Regions from separate parts of the Occallatibacter sp. FHG110214_02 genome, predicted to be linked through region 3. Evidence: predicted binding sites of a transcription regulator. Region 3 holds the regulator's gene; each other region holds the start of a gene.

What was found. The regulator LexA, encoded in region 3, represses DNA repair genes until DNA is damaged. The targets are predictions, from matches to a motif close to CANTTCGCTTTTTATTCGC.
Region 1: a site for LexA is predicted at 1,295-1,313, ahead of uvrB (excinuclease ABC subunit UvrB). Genes of this name have one in related genera too.
Region 2: a site for LexA is predicted at 1,230-1,248, ahead of dinB (DNA polymerase IV). Genes of this name have one in related genera too.
Region 4: a site for LexA is predicted at 4,350-4,368, ahead of dinB (DNA polymerase IV). Genes of this name have one in related genera too.

The regions. Positions count from the first base shown of each region.
Region 1 is NZ_JBZYWK010000024.1:20,132-25,618, forward strand. It holds gene AC5S3R_RS17340 (ABC transporter permease) at 1-862, opposite strand, end outside; gene AC5S3R_RS17345 (PadR family transcriptional regulator) at 865-1,221, opposite strand; gene uvrB (excinuclease ABC subunit UvrB) at 1,337-3,328, shown strand; gene AC5S3R_RS17355 (response regulator) at 3,546-3,965, shown strand; gene AC5S3R_RS17360 (heme lyase CcmF/NrfE family subunit) at 4,205-5,487, shown strand, end outside.
Region 2 is NZ_JBZYWK010000002.1:111,386-116,872, forward strand. It holds gene dinB (DNA polymerase IV) at 141-1,214, opposite strand; gene AC5S3R_RS02570 (outer membrane beta-barrel protein) at 1,812-4,571, opposite strand; gene AC5S3R_RS02575 (LytR/AlgR family response regulator transcription factor) at 4,677-5,450, opposite strand; gene AC5S3R_RS02580 (sensor histidine kinase) at 5,447-5,487, opposite strand, start outside.
Region 3 is NZ_JBZYWK010000025.1:42,929-48,415, reverse strand. It holds gene AC5S3R_RS17800 (sigma-54 interaction domain-containing protein) at 1-36, opposite strand, end outside; gene AC5S3R_RS17795 (response regulator transcription factor) at 68-814, opposite strand; gene lexA (transcriptional repressor LexA) at 1,127-1,732, shown strand; gene trxA (thioredoxin) at 1,830-2,162, opposite strand; gene thrB (homoserine kinase) at 2,575-3,483, opposite strand; gene thrC (threonine synthase) at 3,480-4,835, opposite strand; gene modA (molybdate ABC transporter substrate-binding protein) at 4,889-5,487, shown strand, end outside.
Region 4 is NZ_JBZYWK010000005.1:226,882-232,368, forward strand. It holds gene AC5S3R_RS07130 (DEAD/DEAH box helicase) at 1-4,239, opposite strand, end outside; gene dinB (DNA polymerase IV) at 4,466-5,467, shown strand.

The DNA.
Region 1 (5,487 bases), on a different contig from region 3:
CCAGCCTGTCTTTCGAGAAGGTCAGCGGCACCAGAACTCCGGCAGGCATTACACGGCTTTTGTCGCCAATTGTTGCCAGCGTGTTGATGGACGGCATTCGGAACGACCGGGGCATCACTCCGACCACTGTGTAAGAAAGACCGTCCAGCAGGATGGTTTTGCCCACAACACCGGGGTCGCTGCTGAACTGCTCACGCCACAAGTCGTACATCAGAACGGCTACATGATCGTTGCCGCGCTGCCCTTCACTCTGAGAGAAGGCCCGGCCCAACTGCGGCTGCACCTGGAGCACAGAAAAGATTCCCGGCGTGGCCCACATTGCACCGACCTGCGCGGGATGGTCTCCGGTGCCGAGTGGAATGGAGCCCTGCTCGATAAGCGCCATGGAGTCGAAGCTGCGATTGTTTCGCTGCCAGAAGGTGAAATGATTTGCGCTCACTGGCAGGGTTGGATAGAGATTGCTCCACTCCGCTACCTTTTCTTGCACGGTGACGATGCGGTCCGCCTGCGCGAACGGCAAGGGGCGTAGCATCACGTCGTAGACTAGCGTGAAGATTGCTGTTGTTGCGCCAATGCCCAGGGCAAGCGTGAGCACGATGACGGCGCTGAATCCCTGCGACTTCCATAGCTGACGGGTGGCGTAACGAAGGTCCTGAAGCAGATGTTCAGCAGGAGCCCATCCCCATGCCTCGTGAACCTGTTCGCGAACCAGAACCGGATTGCCGAATGCGCGCCGGGCAGCGTAGCGTGCCTCTTCGGGCGACAGGCCGTTTTCGCGCTGCTCTTCTTCTTCAAGCTGCAGGTCAGACTCGATTTCCCGCGCAAGGTCCGCATTTCGTTTTCCGGCTTGCCACCATCGCATACTCAGCCCTCCTCTGCGACGGGCCACATTACGCGCGCCACGGCTTCCGTCATCTGCTTCCACTGGGACTCTTCTACAACGAGCTGTTTTTTGCCTTTCTCTGTCAGGCGGTAGTACTTGAACTCGCGATTGCGGTCCGAAGCCATCTCCCACCTGGAAATGACCCAACCACGCTCTTCAAGGCGATGCAGAGCCGGATACAACGAGCCATGCTGCATCTGCAGGAAGTCGTTTGTGGTCCGCTGAATGTGCTTGCCAATCTGGTGGCCGTGCGCGGGCCCGTAAAGGAGGGTTCGCAGAATGAGCATGTCCAGCGTGCCCTGCAGGAGATTTGCGCGTTGCTGTTCTTTTTTCGCCATGGAAGACATTCGACCCTTGATGAGAAGCGATAGTAGATATTCGACCATGGATTGTCAAGCAGCCTCCTTTCAATTTTTCGCCTAATTTTCGCTTTTGCTGTATACTAATTGGGCAATGGACTTCCAATTAGTCACACAGTACAAGCCTCGCGGAGACCAGCCCAAAGCTATCGATGAGCTGGTTGGCGGCCTTGCGGCGGGAGAAAAGCACCAGGTTCTGCTTGGCGTTACCGGCTCGGGCAAGACCTTCACCATGGCCAAGGTAATTGAGGAGTGCAACCGGCCTGCGCTTATCCTGGCGCACAATAAGACGCTGGCGGCGCAGCTTTATCACGAGTTCAAGCAGTTCTTCCCCGGCAACGCGGTTGAGTACTTTGTCAGCTATTACGACTACTACCAGCCTGAGGCCTACATTCCCGCCGGCGACCTCTACATTGAAAAGGAGGCGACCATCAATGAAGAGCTGGACAAGCTGCGGCTTTCTGCTACGCGCAGCCTCTTTGAACGCCGCGACACGATTATCGTCAGCTCGGTAAGCTGTATCTATGGCCTAGGTTCGCCGGAAGCTTATTACGGCATGTTGTTGCTGCTGGAAAAAGGCCAGCGCATCAGCCGGAAGGATATTACGCGGCGGCTTGTTGAGATTCTCTACGAGCGCAACGATATGGACTTTCGACGCGGAGCGTTTCGCGTGCGTGGCGATGTGATTGAGGTTTATCCGACGTATGACGAGAGCGCTTACCGGATTGAGTTGTTTGGTGACGAGATTGAATCGCTCTCGCAGATTGACCCGCTGTTTGGCACGGTGAAGCAGAAGTATTCGCGGTTGCCTATCTATCCGAAGAGCCACTATGTGATTCAGCCGGAGCGCAAGCTGGAGGCTATCGACTCCATCCTGAAGGAGCTGAACGAGTGGGTTCCGCAGCTTGAAACGCAGGGGCGCATGGTGGAGGCGCAGCGCGTTAACCAGCGCACGCGCTTTGACCTCGAAATGATTAAGTCGATGGGCTACTGCCACGGCATTGAGAACTACTCGCGGCACTTCAGCGGGCGGCTGCCCGGCGAAGCTCCGCCGACGCTGCTGGACTACTTCCCTCGCGACTTTGTTCTCTTTATTGATGAAAGCCACGCGACGATTCCGCAGGTACATGGCATGTGGCACGGGGACCGCTCGCGTAAGCAGAACCTTGTGGATTATGGATTCCGCTTGCCTTCAGCCGTGGATAATCGCCCGCTGAAGTTTGAGGAGTTTGAGAACCGTATTCATCAGTCCATCTACGTCTCGGCGACGCCGGGACCTTATGAGCTGACACGCTCCTCCGGCGTTGTGGTTGAGCAGGTTATCCGGCCCACTGGGCTTATTGACCCGGAGGTTGAAATCCGCCCGGTCAAGGGACAGGTTGACGACCTGCTGGCTGAGATTCGCGACCGCGCCAAGAAGAACCAGCGCGTGCTGGTAACCACGCTCACCAAGCGCATGGCGGAAGACCTTGCCGGGTATTACACCGAGGTTGGCGTGCGCTGCCGGTACATGCACTCCGAGATTGAAACGCTAGAACGCGTGAAGCTGCTGCAGGGGCTGCGCAAGGGCGAGTACGACGTGCTGATCGGCATCAACCTGCTGCGCGAAGGGCTTGACCTGCCGGAGGTTTCGCTGGTCGCCATTCTGGATGCAGATAAGGAAGGCTTTCTGCGCTCTTCCGGCTCGCTCATCCAGACCATCGGACGCGCCGCACGGCATGTACATGGACGCGCCATCCTATATGCCGATAAGATGACCGACTCCATGAAGCGGGCTATCGGTGAAACTGACCGCCGCCGGGAAATTCAGAAGGCTTACAACGAGGAGCACGGCATTACGCCGAAGTCCGTCATCAGTTCCATGGAGATGGGACTGGCGCAGATTCTCAAGTCGGAATACGGCGAAGTGCTGGAAGAAGAAGCAGCCGGAATGCCGGAATTTGCCTCGCAGGAAGAGGTGGATGCCCACATTGCCAAGCTGGAAACCGAGATGCGCGAGGCGGCCAAGAAGTTCGAGTTTGAGAAGGCTGCAAAGCTCCGCGACACCATTAAAGAACTGCGAGAAAAGGAGTTCCTGTTCGGCTAAGCTCCTTGACTTGCTCCTGCCGGTGCGCCTGGCCTGAAAACGGGCGCACCGGCTTTGTAAAAGACTCCCCCAAAAAGCCCGGCTATCCCGCCCCTCCCGCAACCCTTTATCTTCTCGATACCTGCGCGAACCCCCTACTTAAAACGATTTAATTTGTTTCAGACTAGCAACCTTTTGCTACCTGGCTGGCATCGGAATAATCAGGGAGCGTAGTGTATTGAACGCAGTTGTAAAGCCTTGGGCCCTTGCCCCTCAATCCCCGGCAATTCTGCTGGTTGATGACGATCCTTTCCACTCCCATGCAAGGACGGCGGCGCTTGAGTCCGTCTACCATCGCGTGGTGCGTGCGTCAGGAGCGGCTGAGGCTTTCATTCTCGTTGACCAACCTCTCTTTGCCCGTGATCTTGCGCTTGTGATGGTGGCTCTGCATATGCCCGGCCTCTCCGGCCCGGCCTTTGTCACCGAGCTTGCTAGCCGCGCCCCGCGCGTGCCTGTACTGGTGCTCTGTCGCAAGGGCGAGTGTTCTGACCAATACGGCTCCGAGAACGTCCAACTGCTTCCCGCCACCTCTTCCACACAGGAAATGCTCCACGCTGTACGGAATATGCTCCAGCAACGCGAACTGCGCATTGCATAGAAAAGCTTTTCCGCCTCTCTCCACCAAAAGTCCGACTCGCTCTCATAGCCCCGCACTTTAATATGGTTGCGCCATCTTCCGCGCTTGCGGCAGGTGGATGAAGATGCCCTGTGATAAGGCGCACAGGGCTGTGTGCGGTTCTCCCGCTAAGCTAACTTTGCGTTGAACCGGCAAATAGAAAAATCTAGTTGCCGCGCGGAGTACCGCGCGAGTCTGCGAAAATCGAAACTGGAGTCCCGATGGCAACTTTTGGTAGTTTTGCACTGCTTGTAGCCCTGGCGCTCGCGGCCTACAACCTGCTGGCCGGAATTGTGGCCTTGCGGCTCATCGCCACCGGCCAGCCGGCGCGCATCTCGCCGGAAAGGCTGGCCGACACCGCCCGCCGCGCCGGCATCGCCAGCTTCGCCGCCGTCACCTGCGCAGCCTTCGCGCTGGTCTGGTCCGTCTTCGCCAATGATTTCTCCATCCTCTATATCCTTGAGCACTCCAACCGCGCACTGCCCGCGGCCTACAAGTTTTCAGCATTGTGGAGCGGCCAGGAAGGTTCGCTGCTCCTCTGGGCATGGCTTCTCGCGGGCTACGGCTTCATCCTCCGCCTCACGCATAAGAATGACGTCAAGCTCTACGCCTACGCCGGAACCATCCTCTCTGGCATCCAGGTCTTCTTCCTCGCGCTGCTCAACTTCGCCGCCCCGCCCTTCTCAGTTCTGAAAGGCGAGATTCCTCCGGATGGCAACGGCCTCAATCCTCTCCTCCAATACCCGGAGATGGTCATTCACCCGCCGATGCTCTACCTCGGCTACGTAGGCTTCTCCGTTCCCTTCGCCTTCGCACTCGGCGCGCTCATGATGCGCTACCCCGGTGAAAAGTGGATTCGCATCACCCGCGTCTGGACAATGGTCACGTGGACCTTCCTCACCTGCGGCATTTTCCTCGGCATGCACTGGGCTTATGCGGTGCTCGGTTGGGGCGGCTACTGGGGTTGGGACCCGGTAGAAAACGCCAGCTTCATGCCCTGGCTCGTAGCCACCGCATTTTTGCATTCGGTAATGATGCAGGAAAAACGCGGCATGATGAAGGTCTGGAACGTCTGGCTCATCTTTGCCACCTTCATGCTCACCATCGTAGGCACGCTGCTCACCCGCGCCGGACTCGTCAGCTCCGTCCACGCCTTCGCGCAGTCCTCCATTGGAACCTGGTTCTACGTCTTCCTCGGCATCGTCCTCGCCGTCTGCCTCTTCACCTTCATCCTGCAGAAAGACCACCTCAAAGCCGACAACCAGATTGAATCGCTCGTCAGCCGCGAGTCCAGCTTCCTCTTCAACAACATTGTTCTGCTCATCGCCTGCTTCGTGATTCTCTGGGGCACGCTCTTCCCCGTTCTGAGCGAATACGTGCAAGGCACCAAAGTCACCGTAGGCGCACCGTTCTACAACAACGTCGCCATCCCCATCGGCCTCTTCCTGCTCTTCCTCACCGGCGTAGGCCCGCTGCTGCCGTGGCGCTCCGCATCGCTCCGCGC
Region 2 (5,487 bases), on a different contig from region 3:
CAAAAATGTATTTCCGCTCAGCTTGCCCCTCTTTCGATTTCCTTTCCACGACTCCTAACCCGCGACGGAGCCGGATATAGGTTCTGCTCATAGACAAAAGGGCACTAGGCTAAGACTCCTTCCAAGACTAGCTCCTCCGGCTAATGCTCGGTCATAGATTGGAAATTGCTTAGCCCCACACCAACCAAGCGATAGAGTTGGTGAGTTCCCTGTCCTACACGCTCACACAAACGAAGCGCAATCTCGATGAGCTCTTCCTGAGAGGATGGCGGCGCGTCTGGTGTCAGACTACGGGTAAGCGAGTTGAACTCCTTTGTTTTGAGCTTCAGGACAACTGTTCTGGCACCGCGTGCATTTTGCCGCGAGGCCGCCCATACCTTCTCTGCAAGCCTGCGGATATGTGGCTCGCATACGGTGAGAGGCAGGTCTTCCTGAAAGGTATCTTCCGCTGATATTTGCTTGCGTATGCGATTCGGAACAACCGGGCTGTGGTCAATCCCGCGTGCCAGTTCATAAAGACGCAATCCCCAACGGCCAAAGTGCGCTTTAAGTGTGGCCGCATCCATCGCATGGATATCTCCCACGGTCTGGATGCCGAGTTGAATCATGCGTGCTTCTGTGACTTTCCCTACGCCCGGGATACGCCCTACCGGCAAGGGCAAAAGGAAGGACTGCACTTCGTGCGGCTGAATCACGAAGAGACCGTTCGGCTTCTTCCAGTCTGAGGCAATCTTCGCCAGGAACTTGTTCGGGGCGACGCCGGCGGATGCTGTAAGAGAAAGCTCTTCACGAATCTGTTGCCTAATCGCGATAGCTACCTTCGTTGCAGTTGGAAGTCTTGTTTTGTTTTCCGTCACATCAAGATAGGCCTCGTCCAGGGACAAAGGCTCGATCAGGTCTGTGTGACGTTGCAGAATCTCTCGCACAGCATGAGAGACAGCCTTATAGCGGGTAAAGTCAGGCGGAATGAAGATTGCTTGCGGGCATAGTCGCTCCGCCGTTACAGCGGGCATGGCAGAGTGAACACCAAACTGCCTTGCTTCATAAGAAGCTGCACAGACAACGGAGCGCTTTCCCTTCCAAGCCACCACCACGGGCCTGCCACGGAGCGCGGGATCATCCCTCTGCTCCACCGACGCATAGAACGCGTCCATGTCCACATGAACAATTTTGCGCAGCGCTGCGGGTTGAGGCTCCAGCAAAGCGTCGTTCATAACTATAGATTATAAGCGAATATATGGCGAATATGACATGTAGTTTATGGAGAAGTTAAAGAATGAAACCTGCAGTGGAAGATGTAATGGAAAAATTCGTCTATCCCGCAACTCTTTACACACCGCCAGTAATTCCCAACTACCCATCTTTAGCGGACTGGAAGCGACTCAGCGGTCCAAATCTTCGGACATTCTTCAAAACCATGGAGAGGTGGAAGGTTAGTCCGAAAGGCACACATTCGCTCCTGGGTGGAATCCGAGCCACTCCTATAACCAGTTGAAGGTACAGCAGGAAGGTCGGATTCTCTCTCAGGACCGTATGTTGCGAGTCAACTGTATCGTCGGAATTCACAATGCGCTTCACGGTCTGCTCCCCAGTAGCATTTTCATTTTGCGACGGAGGTAGCTCCAGTGGCTCGACAAATCGACCTGGAAATTTGATGAGCTCCGCAAAGGCATGTTGTCACTGATATCCGTTGTTGCCAGTCTCCTTTGGCGAGAACAGGCCAATGCGCTTATTGAGCCACGCTCCCGTATACCAGGAGAATCTGCAACGCACTTTGGGATCGCTCTATGATGATCCATGGATCGCGCACACTAAAAAGTAAACCGTACGCCGAGTTCTACGCGCCGAGCTGCCTCTGCGGAGATTGGCTCGCCGAGCGTAGGCGAGAGAACAGTGCCTACAGCGGTTGTATTCGTGTGGTTCAGCAAATTGGATGCACGCGCATTGAATGTGAGAGTCAACGGATGGGCCTTATCCTTCGGGTTGAGCAGAAACGCGCGGCTCAGATTACCGTACAGATGCCAGACACTCGGCATCGTGCCACGGTTGCGGGGTACATTACCATTCACCGTGTTTGCGGTAAGCAATCCATAGGAAGTGCTGTAGACACCAGGCCCTGGAACAGAAGCATAGGAAGGCCTGTCATTGAATGTGCCATCTCCGTTCGCATCCGTCCCCGTTGTAATGTTGAATGGATTACCGCTGTCTGCAGCTAGTTGACTGGACAGCAGAACTTTCCAGGGAAGGTTCAGAGTTCCTTGAATGGAGCCGCCACTGGATTGCCAATCAGGGCGTGAGGATTCGCCTGCATTGGTGTAGCTGGATTGGGGCGGAGCAATCTGAAGAGGAGCGTCTGATCTAAAATGTACTATGTAGGAGCTCAAATTAAGTGTGAATCGCTTGTAGCCTGTTTGTGAGAGAGCCAGGTCAAGCAAATTGCCTCTGAGGTGACCGGTGTTTTCATACTGAAAGATGTTTTCATTCGGAGCAATTGGCCTTGGCGCCAAAAGCGCCGAAGTTGGATCAGGAGGAACACCGGTGCTGCTCCCAACCATAGGAGCATTAATGTTCCTTGACCGGAAGATTCCCCAGTCTTCGGCATACGTAAAGCTCGCCGATGGATGCCAGTGATGTGGCAGCTCGTGCTCAACACTTATCTGGGTTGCCGCTGCCGGAAATTCAAACACGGAGCGAGAAAATTGATTTCTCGTGGCGACCTGAATCGCCCCGACCACGGGAGTCAATGGACTGCCATAGCTGGGTGAGTACACCATCAGTGATTGCTGACGAGTGCCATTGAGTCGGTATACCTCGGTGGCATAGCTGACCGGCGCAGGAGCATTGAAGATGCCGCTGCGCAGACTGATAACCCAGGTAGATTTTTTGTCCGGTGCCCAGGAGAACGCCACTCGCGGCGCAAAGTTAACGAACGTGCCTGGCGAAGTCTGGAAGGAGTATCGTAGCCCGGTAGACATGCTGAGACGTGATGCGAGCTTAATTGTGTCCTCACCATAGAGGGCAAGCCTCCATTGTGTCAGCGGTACCAGAGGCGTGCCCGTCGTCACCTGATAGGTGGTCGGTGCTCCCCCGATGAGATTCTGGAGAGCCCGTTGATATTGCTGGAGTGGAGTAATGGTTGTTGTTTGTCCGGTGGGATTATTATTCGCGTCGAGCACCGCGGCGCTGCCGCCGCCAAAGACATGCGCTCCGTTGAAGGTAGCAGGATCGTAATTATGGACGAAAAATCCTAATGACTGCACACCGATGCGAATAGAGTGTTTCCCGCGGATGAGCATCACATCATCGTCAATTTCGAGATCTTGCTCACGATCGTTCAGGTTCTGGCTGATCGCGCCGCCACCAGTAAAGTAGCCTGCGACTTCAAGCGACGGTGCCATCGACAATGGCATCTGTCCTGTGCGTTTCCAGGTATATCCAATGCGAGTCTCGTGCAGGAGATTCGCATTGAAGGTCTGCGTGTTGGTCAGCCTCAGATCATACTCGCTCGTCAGGCTGGAGTATCCCGCTTCCGGCAGAGTCAGGCCGCCGATACCTTGGTTGCCTATATCATTGACATGCGCAGCAAACGATACCGTTGCAATGTCTTTGGAACTTACCTGCCAGTCTCCGCGAGCGGAACCGATCCACAACCGCTGCGGCGCGGCAACGGTCTCATGCAAGGGCGTTTGGTTTCCGTCGGCGTCGAGAGTGATCGCATTCACTATGTTGAATTCGTTGATGTCTCGCTTTTCGAGAGCGAGCGCAAAATCGGTCTTTTTGGGAACAACGGGACCAGTCAGCTCGAAACCATAGCGCTGCTTGCTCGCTGGCGTTGCCGTCACGGAAAAGGGGTCTGTAGCGTTGAAGATGCCGTTGCTGTCGGTGAAGAAAGCCGCACCGTGAAACTTGTCTGCCCCTGGCTTGGTCGTAATCTCGACTCGCCCGCCCTCAAAGGTCGGGCCTTCATACTCCGGAGAGTAAGGATCGGGATTGACGCGGATGGAAGCAATCGAGTTCTTGGGCGGCATAGCGCTCGCGTTCTGAAATCCGTCCACCACGAAGAACGTCGATTGCGGAGCACCCCCACCATTCGACGCCATGATCTGAAGCTGCTGGATCAGGTCGTCTGGGTCATCGGCGAGTTGCTGTTGTATCTGCTCCTTATTAAGAGTCGTTGTCCCCGCTCCCTGCTCAGCATTGAGTCCGGTAGCATCTGCACTGACCTGTACGTCGGTTTCCACCTTGGCGAGTTCCATGCGAATCGTCAGGCGTTGCATCGTTCCGGGCTTTTTCGCCAGACGTATTGTCGCTTGAGAAAAGCCTTCCGCTTCGACAACGATATTCCTGGAACTGATCGGAACACACGTTAGCAGAAAGCGTCCTGCTGCGTCGGTCGTGGTCGTCAGGCCGCTCGCTGTCTGCACTCGCGCTCTCGGTATCAGTGCGCTTGTTGGGTCTGTCACCGTGCCCTCGATGCGGATCCCATCAAGGCATGTTTGCTGCGCGAATCCGCCCCCTAACGTCATCAAGCCAATGATCGCACTAAGCACAAAATGTCGTTTGCTGTACATTCTTGTCGCCTCAACATGACTTTCGTTGAAACGGTGCAGGGATTCGAGTGGTATGCAGCAGGATGATGGAATCGTGCAACGAAAAGCAGGAGGCTTGAAACGAGACTAACGGCGGCTGACTGCGAGCAGGCTCTGCCAACCCGGTTTGCTCATCTTCAGGCGTTCCCCATTCGAGAGGACAACCCATCCTTCATTCGGACCCTCTCGAAGAATTTCGCGGACATAGTTGATATTTACAATTGCGCAACGGTGCACGCGAATGAAAGTATCTGGATCGAGCGTTGCCGCCAGTTGTTTGATTGTCTCCCGCAGCATGTGCCGCTTCGGGCCGACGTGCAGGCAGGAATAGTAGCTGTCGGCCTCGATCCACTCGATCTCGTCAACTGTGACGAAGATATCCTTTGAACCATCCGGCACCAGAATCCGCTTGGGATGCTTTTCATGGCCAGCCGACACATCGCCCAGGACGGCCAGCGCTGACTTCAGTTGTTTCTGAGTGACTGGCGCTGCCTGGGTCGCGAGACGCTCCCGCACCCTGCGAAGCGTATTCTGTATCCGCTCGGGTTCAAGGGGTTTCGTCACATAGTCCAGTGCTTCCACCTCAAACGCATGCACCGCATATTCGTTATGTGCCGTGATGAAGACCACAACCGGCAAGTGCGCAATGCCGACCTCTTCGATGACTCCGAAGCCATCCGTCTCCGGCATCTGAATGTCGAGAAAGAGCACATCGGCCTGCTGCTCCTGAAGCGCTGCGATGGTTTCGCGGCCATTTGAGCACTCTGCAACGACATCGACATCCTTGCCCGCTGACAACAATAGCCGTAGCCCTTCGCGGGCCAGATCCTCATCGTCCGCAATGATGGCTTTCAGCCTCATGGCCGCCCCCTCTCGTAGGGAATGGTGATTGCAACCT
Region 3 (5,487 bases):
CGAGCCATGATTCAAATATGAGGCGGGTTGCGGCATGAGCGATTCTCCTTTGCAAAAATAGTTAGGCTTAGGCCTGAGACGCGATTCTCGCGATAGGTCCGGTTCCCGAAGGATCGACTATCGCCACCGGGGGCAACGCAAGCTCAGCATCCGAAGGGATGCGGTACCCCTGCCCGCGTACGGTACGCACCAAGTGGCCGGGCGGAGGATCCTTAAGCTTGCGACGCAGGTAGTTCACATAAACATCTACGATGTTGGTTGTCTGCGCCGGCTCCATATTCCAAACCGAGTCGAGAAGATCAACACGCGAGACACACTGGCCGCGATTGAGCATCAGTTGCTCAAGAAGTGCAAACTCTTTGTTGGTAAGCGAGACGGGTTGGCCCGCACGGCGTACAGAGTGCTCCATGCGATCCACCTCCAGATCACCCGCGCGAAGTACTAGGCGAGCCTCCCTCTTGCGGCGCAGCAGGGCACGGCAACGGGCACGCAACTCATGCAGGCTGAAGGGTTTGCTCATCAGATCGTCCGCGCCAAGATCAAGACAACGTACCCGTGTTTCAAGCTCCGTGCGCCCGGTCAGCACAAGCACTGGCAGATCCGCATCCAGCCGACGTAGTTCTTCCAACACCTGCTCGCCATCCATAACCGGCATATTTAGATCAAGAATCGTCAGATCGGGAAAATCCTCTCGGAATGCGGCCAAGGCCTCAGCTCCGTTCTGGGCCAGTCGAACCCGGTGTCCGTCGGACTCAAGGCCGCGCGAGAGAAATACCCCCAGCGCTGGATCGTCTTCGGCAATCAGTAGTCTCATGAAAAACCTTTTCTCCTGCGCCCTGTCTTAATGCAGTAGCTTGTCCACATTTAAGCCATCTGAATAAGAAAGCTCTCATGTGTGCATCTCCACCATCGCGTGAGAATCTTTTGAAGACAAGATTGGAAAGCAGAAAAGATAAGAGCGAATTCCATGTATGGGATTCGCAGTTTATAAGTTTCAAAATGGGCGTCTACTAAGAGCGGACAAAGAGATAACAAAACTCAGGCACATCTCAAGAGTTTTTGTTATTGCCTTACTTTCTGCTCCTTATTTTTTTGCAATTCGCTTTTTATTCGCTATAATGCGCCCATGGCTATTACCCGTAGACAGAAGGAAGTCCTCGATTTTCTCGAATCCTTTGTGAGCCGCAATGGCTACTCCCCCTCCTTCGAGGAAATCGCACGCGGCATGGGGCTCAAGAGCCTCGCAACCGTGCACAAACACATCACAAACCTCGAAAAAAAGGGCCTTCTGGACCGTGTACACAACCGCAGCCGCTCGATTGACCTACTACCGCCTGGAACGCGTTCGCGTACCAGCGATAGGCTCCCGCTTGCGGGCCGCATCGCAGCCGGCAGGCCCGTAGAGACAAATGAGGCAGCAGAGAGTATTTCCCTGCATGATGTAGTGGGCAACCGCGATGTCTTTGCACTCGAAGTGCGCGGCGACTCCATGCGCGATGAGCACATCATCAGTGGCGACTATGTGCTCGTAGAGCGCACCAATGTCGCACGGCAGGGAGAGATTGTGGTTGCCTTGGTCCACGGTGCGGAAACGACGCTGAAGCGTTATTATGCTGAGGGGAAAACAGTGCGTCTTCAACCGGCAAACCTGGAGATGGAGCCTATCTACATACCAGCCTCCCAGGTTTCCATTCAGGGACGCGTGCTGGGTGTCTTAAGAAAGTACCACTGAGACAACGTTCAGGAAGCCGTCCACATAATCAACAAAAGCAAAGGCCCGGCATAATGCCGGGCCTTATGTCTTTCTAACCACGAATCACTGAGCGCCGTTACGCAATCAGCTTTTCAACCTTCTCGGCAATCGCTTCCTGCGGGACATAACCAACAATCTGGTCAGCCACCTTGCCTCCCTTAAAAAACAAAAGCGCAGGGATGCCACGGATACCATAGCGCGAGGGGGTGGCGCCATTCTGGTCCACATTCACCTTCGCTACCTTGATCTTGCCCTCATATTGGGCGGCAATGCCGTCCACAAAAGGCGCAATCATCTTACAGGGGCCGCACCAACCTGCCCAGAAATCTACCAGAACGGGCTGCTCGCTCTGCAGCACCTCCTGCTCAAAGCTACCATCCGTTACTTCCAAGATACCTGCTCCCGCCATGTTCCTCCTTCGTGCATCTGCCGACTCAAGCCGGCTTCTCTGCAACCAGTCTCTCATGGGATGCGTTAGAGAAGCAGAAAGTCGCAAAGGGGGCATTCGGAAGAGCAACGAAGCGGAAAATCAAAGACCTAGAGGAACAAAAACGCACTGCAAAGGAAAAGCGCCCGGATCCCCATCAAGGAATCTCGGGCGCTAGAGCAGCCCTCCCCCAGAACTGCCCACGATGCGTAGAGTATGGGTTTTGTCCACTTGAAGCAAGAAATCTTAGGTAACCAAAAAGTAACCAAATTTCGCAGTATGAAACTGGCCTGCACGCGCCGATAAATAGTGCCTTTTGTGCGGGATTCCGTCGAAGAACGCTCACGAACGTAACCGGGGTAACATAGTTTGAGGCACTGGCACTGTAGAAAACCTAGTCAGTAAAAATCGATCCGCCAACAGGCTCAAATTGGCTAACTTGCAATTCGACAGCAGGCAGGCCAGCGAGCGAGTCTCGAATCGCCGCAGAAGCTGCTACGACTCCTGCTTCGCTCTCGGCAATTACTAGTACTGCCGGTCCGGCCCCACTCAGTGCCACGCCCAGAATGCCAGGCGTCCCCGCCAATGGCAGAATGCGTGGCAGCATAGGACAGATTAACTCCCGGTACGGCTGATGAATCGTGTCGGACATGGCCGTCTTAAGCAACTCACCATTTCCCTGGGCAAAGGCAAGCCCTAATAGCGCCACGGACTGCAGATTCGCAACCACATCCGCTCGCGAATAGCTTGAGGGAAGTACAGCGCGGGCTTTACTGGTCGCCAGAGGTTCAGCGGGTATCACCACAATCGCACGCCAACTTGCCGGAGGCTTAACACGAACTACTTCGACTTTACCGCCCCTCTGCGCCGCTACGACAAAGCCCCCCAGCCAGCAGGCGGCCACGTTATCCGGATGGCCTTCCAACTGCACAGCTTCTTCCAGTATTTGCTCGTTGGACCACCCAAGGTTCCCGAACCTTACTGCTAACATCAGCGCCGCCAAACGACCGGCAGCCGAAGAGCCACATCCCATCCCCAGCGGAATTTCGTTCCGCATGCGAACGGCAAGCGGAACCACCTGCTTTCCCTCCCGCGCAAGCATGGCGCGATAGAGGTCAAGCACCAGATTGTCTTCCAAACGGCCACAGCGCTCCGCATCGCGCCCCGTGGCTTGAATGGAAAACACCTCTGCAGGCTCTGCTTCAACTTCCAGATGAAAATCGAGCGCCACGGCTGCGGTATCAAAACCGGGGCCAAGGTTCGCCGATGTTGCCGGCAGTTTGATCCGGAAAGGTTCACTCATGCCGAGGCGTCCTTCATGGCTGCAAGTACCGCAGAAGCAGTTGCATCGACAGAAACAGCATTTCGCTGCAGTGGCTCAATCTGCCCCGAAACGCCAGCCTTCTCCTCGTCCATCAGCAAGCTGCCGCGGTGAAAACCGATGGTGTAATCCGCATCCTTGAGAGTATGCCCTGTCAGCACAAGCACTACCGTGTCGCTAGATCCGATGAGCCCCTTCGCACGCAGTTTTTTCAAACCTGCAAGCGTGACAGCCGAAGCAGGCTCACACCCTAGCCCTTCAGCGCCAATTTCTGCCTTGGCAATGGCGATCTCCGCCTCTGTAACGTCAATGCACCAGCCGCCGGTCTCCTCAATCACTTTGGCAGCCTTGCGCCACGACGCAGGGTTCCCAATGCGAATTGCCGTAGCACGCGTATCGGCTTCGACAGGCTCAAGCGTGGCGCCCGGCCCAAGCGCCAGCGTCCGCACCAGCGGATTTGCCCCCTGTGCCTGCACTACGGTAATTCGCGGAATCCGAGAAACGAGCCCGAGCTCCTTCAGTTCGCGGAAGCCCTTACCCAACGCGGAGCTGTTGCCCAGATTGCCGCCGGGAACAATCAGATGGTCCGGCACATTCCAGTCCAGCGCTTCGGCAATCTCAAACGCGGGAGTCTTCTGGCCTTCCAGACGATAAGGATTGACCGAGTTCAGCAGATAAATAGGCGCCTCATTCACAATCTGCGTAAGCAGCCGCAGGCAGCCGTCAAAGTCTGTTGGAAGCTGGCATGTTACCGCACCATAATCCATCGCCTGCGAGAGCTTGCCCCAGGCAATCTTCCCTTCCGGAATCAGCACAAGGCTCCGCATGCCGGCACGAGCCGCATAGGCGGCCATAGCAGCAGAAGTGTTGCCCGTCGAAGCGCAGGCCACCCACTCAAAACCCCGCTCATGCGCAACGCTAAGAGCCGCTGTCATGCCGGTATCTTTGAAAGAGCCGGTCGGGTTCATGCCCTGGTGCTTGGCATAGATCTGGTCAATGCCAAGAGCTTTTTGAGCACGCGTGAGCGGATAGAGCGGTGTATTCCCTTCCCGCAGCGTCACGGCATTGCCAAAACTATCGAGAAACGGAAGCAGCTCTCGAAAACGCCACACACCGGAGTGGTCAATCGTCTCCGAGGAAGCTCGTCGCTCGCGCCAAAGCCACTTGAGCGCGCCGGGGTTGGGCCGGTCCGGCCCGCCACGCTTAGCCCAACCAGGATACTCCACTTCAAACAGGTCTCCACAGACAGCGCAGCGGAAGTCCGGCCGTGCCTCCTGGCCGGAGATACGCGCACCGCAGCCAAAACAACGTAACTGATGCAGATTGTCGTTCATCTCTGCTGATAGCCTACCAGTGAGAGGGAAAGTTTGTTTTTGGGGAGAAGAGAATGCGGAGAAAACCTGTTCAATTTGCGCTGATTTTCATGCTGGGAATCCTTGCGAGCTTCTCAGGCGCGGCGCAAACCACGCTCCGCATTGCCGCAGCCGCGGACCTGCAGCCGGTACTGCCTCCAATCCTTGCAGAGTTTGAAAAGACAACGGGAATTCATGCAGAGGCAACCTACGAGGCCTCCGCTGCACTGACCACGCAGATTCAAAACGGCGCGCCGTTTGACGTGTTTCTTTCCGCGGACCTGAGCTATCCGAAGAAGCTGGTGGATGCAGGGCTGGCAGATGCGACGGGCTTCGCAGATTCTTCCGCACCGATTACCTATGCAAAAGGAACGCTGGTTTTGTGGACGCGCAAAGACTCAGGATTAGGCACCCCCACGCTCGACACGCTGAAAAGCCCTGCGCTTAGGCGGCTGGCGATTGCGAATCCCGACCGTGCGCCCTATGGCCGGGCTGCTGTCGCTGCTCTTAAGAGCCTTGGGCTGCATGACTCGCTGCAGCCAAAGCTGGTGACGGCGGAAAACATTGCGCAGACTGCGCAATTTGCGGATTCCGCAAATGCGGATGCTGGGCTGATTTCACTGACATCGGCCAA
Region 4 (5,487 bases), on a different contig from region 3:
TCGCTCGCCTGGGATGAGGATTCCGACGAGATTGACCGGGTCTGCTCCAGCCAGATTCACCTCATATTCTGCTTTTTGCTGAGCGATTGCCTGCAAACTTTCTACCGCTTCGGGAAGCGCAAATTGCTCGCCGCTGAAATTGCGGACAAACCTCCCGCCTCGGATCTCTCCTCGATCTTCAAGGCGCCGCAGCATACGCAGCAGAACTCCCCAACGCGGTAGGTTCGATTCCAGACTGAGCAGATCACGGAAGACAACACCATAGCGACAAAGCAACATCCTTGCCGCCGATTCCACCGCCGCATCCTCAAAACGAGCTGCTTCGATATGATCCTCAGGAACTGGAGCGTCTGCGCGGAATAGCGACCATCGTCCAGCTGCTGTCCGCGACTTTCGATACCACGGTTGATTCGACGTCCGGCGGTCAGGATCAATCATGGCTCTTAGCTGATCGAAACCGTCCGCTGCAGCAAGGCCCGCTGCGGCAAGCTCCCAGAGGCCATGCTCAACCTGAATCGGGATAAGACCGCAAGATCGCTGTATCTCTTCCGCAAAGCAGGCACCCTTCTTCTTCATCAGGTCGAAGACAATCGACGCATTCGGCGTGAATGCACGCGCGAGTTTTTCATCGTCAACGCGGTGTTCGCGAAGGGCATAATCCAACCACGCTGCTGAGTCGCGAAGATAGAAGGTGATGGGAGCTGCGCCTGTGGGTGTAATTCGACGTGGTGCATTTCCGTTACCTTCGTGGAAGGCGGGATGAGGGGATACTCGTCCCCAGCCTACGACACCGGACAAACACAGGTGATCCAGCCAACGCGGATCGTAGTTGGCAACGCGCGATGGGAAAATCATTTTTTCCCACTCAGCGGCCGGCGCTTCAAATCCCTCCAGCTTTGAAATCGCCTCGAGCAGTCCTTCTTCTCCTGAAAGCTGAGTCTGTGGAGCGAGGTGTTGCCAGCGCAGCAACCACCGCATGAAAGTGGAGGATGAAACCGCCTCTATTTGCTTCCTGCGCGCTCCTATTGTGAACTTGTGAATGCGTTGAAGAATACGACGCTCGCACCACTCTACCTGGAGCTCATCCTCCACAGGTGGATACTCGAAGCTACCGCGCATCAGGAGGCCCTGGACCTCCAGAGCGATGAAGGCGTGGAGAACAATCTTCGGCTCAAGAGAGAATTGTGTCCCAAACCGCGTTGCAGTCACGGGACCGAGTATCTGAATCCATCCTTGAATGCACTTGTGAAGCGCCTGCTCCCGCATCTCGCTCGACACGGCAGCCTTCGTCCATAGTGCGTTCGCCATAGGAGTGCGTTCCGCGGCAATCCAACATGGAATCCCACCACAGTCCATGGTCTGCGCGCGCCCACTGTTTTCGAGGCGCTGATAGAAGTCGGGCCAATGTGCGGTTTTCTCTTCGTCGAGCATTGGGAGTGGTAGTACGACCACGCTCATCAGAAGGTCATGCAGTTCATGGTGATCGCGAATGTCAGGCCAGCATTGCGCCCGGACTGCTGCAATCGCCTTGGCGTCAAGTTTGCCTGGACGTTCCAGAACGCTGGGAGGAATGCTCGTCTTGAGAGATACCGCGCGGGCTCGGCGTTCTTCGAGTCCAGCCTCATCGAGAAATGCATACGGATTTGCATTGATGAGTTCGTGTGCAAACTGTGATGGTACAGGAGTGTCAACAGCAAGGCATTGAACACCGCCGCTCTGAATGCTACGCAGTACCTCGAGCAGGCCATTGAGATCCATTGCTTCCTGCAGGACGTCCTGCATCACTTCGCGTACCAATGGATGATCGGGGATTTGAATATCTCCCTCGATGTTCTCGAAACACGCAGCAGCTTGCGGAAAGACACTGGCCAGCAAGTCTTCGGAACGTGTGCGCTGAACCTGTGGAGCGATGCGTTTCCCATTCGAGTTCCGCAGAAGTTGAAGGCTGCGCCCGGCAGCCCAGCGCCAGCGAGTCTTAAATACAGGGGCGGCAAGAGAGGCTTGTTCGAGCAGCGACGTCACCGTGACTTCTGTGAGGAATTGGAAAACATCGGAGAGCGGGAAGCTATGCTGTTCGGCAAGAGAGATGTTGATGCCGTTATCGGTCGCTGCCGCTTGAAGCTCAAAGTTGAAGCCCCGGCAGAAGCGTTTGCGAAGCGCAAGACCCCATGCCTTATTGATCCGTCCTCCGAACGGAGCATGAAGAACTAGCTGCATTCCTCCACCCTCGTCGAAGAAACGCTCCGCAATAATGGTCGATTTGGTCGGAACAGCGCCAAGCACCGCTCTTCCCGCGACAATATATGTGACTAGCTGTTGAGCAGCCCATTCGCCGATTCCGCATTGCTCCATTAACCAGGCGATTGTCGATGAGACTGCGGGATGAGCCGGCGAAAGAAACTCTGGAGAGAGAGCAGAGGTTCGTTGTGAGATGTCCGTTCGTAACTCGCTGACTGCATCTGAGAGCACGTCGGTACGCTGTGGCGCCTCTCCCGTCCAGAATGGAACACTGGGAGGGGCTCCGTGCGCGTCTTCGACATGCACTTTTCCAGATGGATCGATCCTCTGCACGCGCCAACTGGTGTTTCCGAGAAGGATCACATCTCCTGGACTGGAGTCGACTGCGAAGTGTTCGTCGAGAGTGGCAATCTGGATCTCGTCCGGCTGCAGGATCACATTAAATAGCCCGGTGTCCGGGATCGTGCCCCCATTGGAGATAGCAATCATCCGGGCGCCACGACGCGGATGAAGTTCCTCGTGAATACCATCATGCATCAGGTATACGCCGTATCGTCCACGGCTTGACTGGATTCCGTTAGAGAGAATTCCGACTACTTCTTCATACTGAGCCGCAGTGAGTTCCCGATACGGATAGGCACGTCGTAGGACATGAAACAGCGACATCTTTTCCCACGGTTCTGCTCCACAAGCTGCGACAATCTGCTGCATGAGAACATCCATTGGTTGCGGTGGAATTTCGAGCTGATCTAACTCTCCACGCCGCATTTTGCGTACCAGCGCAGCTTGGTCGATCAGGTCGTCCCGTGTTGTTGCGAAAAGCCTTCCTTTCGGTATGGCGCCACGCCAGTGCCCAGCGCGTCCGACTCGTTGCATGGCGACCGAAATGGAGCGCGTGCTTGCGATCTGACAAACCAGGTCAACATTGCCAATATCGATTCCAAGCTCAAGCGACGCTGTGGCCACCAGAATCTTGATCTCACCACGTTTCAGACGCCTCTCCGCGTCAAGACGCAGCGCGCGTGACAGTGAACCATGATGTGCGGCGACGTTTTCCACGCCGATCCGCTCTGCAAGCGCGAAAGAGATTCTTTCAACCAGCTTCCGTGTGTTCACGAAAACCAGGGTGGAGCGATGAGTTTCGGTATAGGCCGCAAGCTTATCGAATATCTCTTCCCACATGGCTTGCGATGTGACAGAGGTGAGTTCGACTGTCGGGACCTCGATAGCCACGTCCATAGTGCGTCGTTGCCCTACCTGGACGATGGATGCGCGATCTCGTCCGGGGCCAACGCCAGTGAGGAAATCTGCGACGAGTTCTATGGGATTCTGGGTTGCGGAGAGACCGATCCTTTGCGGAGGGGAGATGAGTCCAGAAATGAAGGCACCTGGAGATAACCTGTTTTCGCCGCAAACAAGTGCTTCCAGGCGTTCCAGAGTTAGGGCTAGATGGGAGCCGCGCTTGTCGTCAGCGACTGCGTGGATCTCGTCAACGATGATCGTCTCTACATGGCCGAGATGCTCGCGGCTGCGCTTGGAGGTTAGAAGGATGTATAGCGATTCTGGAGTAGTGACAAGTATGTGGGGAGGATTGCGCAGCATCGCTGCACGTTCCTTCTGAAGCGTGTCGCCGGTGCGCACGGCGGTCCGAATCTCCTGCGATAGATAGCCTCTCTCTAGTGCAAGCTGCTGGATCTCCTGCAGAGGCTCTGCGAGGTTCTTCTGGATGTCGTTGGAAAGCGCCTTCAGTGGCGAGACGTAGATGACTTGAGTCGTCGATGCCAGCGAGCCCTCGATTGCTCGGCGCAGCAGACGGTCAATACAAACAAGGAATGCCGCGAGTGTCTTGCCTGAACCAGTTGGCGCAGAAATCAGAGTTGGCTTACCGAGAAGAATACTCGGCCAGCCATGCACCTGTGGTTCAGTCGGAGTACCAAAGCGGCGAATGAACCATTCGGCAGTGACCGGGTGGGCCCAGGACAGTTCTGCGGGGAAGTCCATGAGATATTCTACCTTGTTCGCCTTTTCTTTGCCTTAACTTTTGATGAGACTTGATGTTCGCGCAGCCGCCGCATGCTCAGAGTCACTATAGATAGGTTCAAATCCGCATGGCGAATAAATAGCGAATATGCGAGAATGCTTGTAGCGGAAATCATCATAAGGGACCGAGCAAAACACCAGGACGAATGCCGGAGAACCGAAGTTTATGGTGAGTAGCGAAATGTCTATGACTACGATTGTGCCCAGCACGCCCGCTGTTCCCGCGAGCGCCCCCAGTCTGGAAGCCATTGGATTTCGCAAAATCGTACATGTCGACATGGATGCCTTTTATGCGTCGGTTGAACAACGTGACGATCCCTCTCTCAAAGGCAAGCCCGTTGTAGTTGCATGGAAAGGAAAGCGCTCTGTCGTGTGCGCAGCTTCGTATGAGGCCAGGCGTTATGGCGTGCGCTCGGCGATGGCTGCAGTTCAGGCTGAGCGTCTGTGTCCTGATGCCATCTTCGTGCCACCTGATTTTCCTCGCTACAAAGCTGTATCGCTGGCCATACGGAAGATCTTCCAGAGACATACAGATCTGATCGAGCCACTTTCCTTGGATGAGGCATATCTCGACGTAACAAGCAACAAAACCGGTCTTCCTACGGCCACGCTCGTCGCAAAAGCGATACGCAGTACAATTCGCGAAGAGCTTGCTTTGATCGCCTCTGCAGGAGTTGCTCCTAATAAGTTCTTGGCCAAGATCGCCTCCGATTGGAAGAAGCCCAATGGCCTCTTCGTGATTCAACCGCACGAAGTGCAGAGCTTTTTATTGCCATTGCCTGTGGGCCGTATCCCTGGCGTGGGTAAGGTCACGGAGAAGAGGATGTCGGAAATCGGCATCAAAACTGTTGGCGACATCTGTTCGATGGAAGTGCGTGAACTGGAAGCAGAATTTGGCCGTTGGGGAATACGTCTTTACGAGCTGGCACGAGGTATCGATCACAATCCAGTTGTACCCAACCGAGTTCATAAGCAGATATCTGCGGAAGACACATTTCAGGACGATATTCCACTATCTGAATGTGAGTCGCATATTCGCCGTCTCGGAGAGAATGTGTGGGTCGCATCTCGTGAAAATGCCCGAGGAGCGCGAACGGTGGTATTGAAACTCAAGACAAAAGAATTTCGCTCCATGACTCGCAGCCTCAGCTTGTCTTCGCGCATCTCCTCATGCGAAGAGCTTACGTAGATCGCATTGGGTCTTCGCGA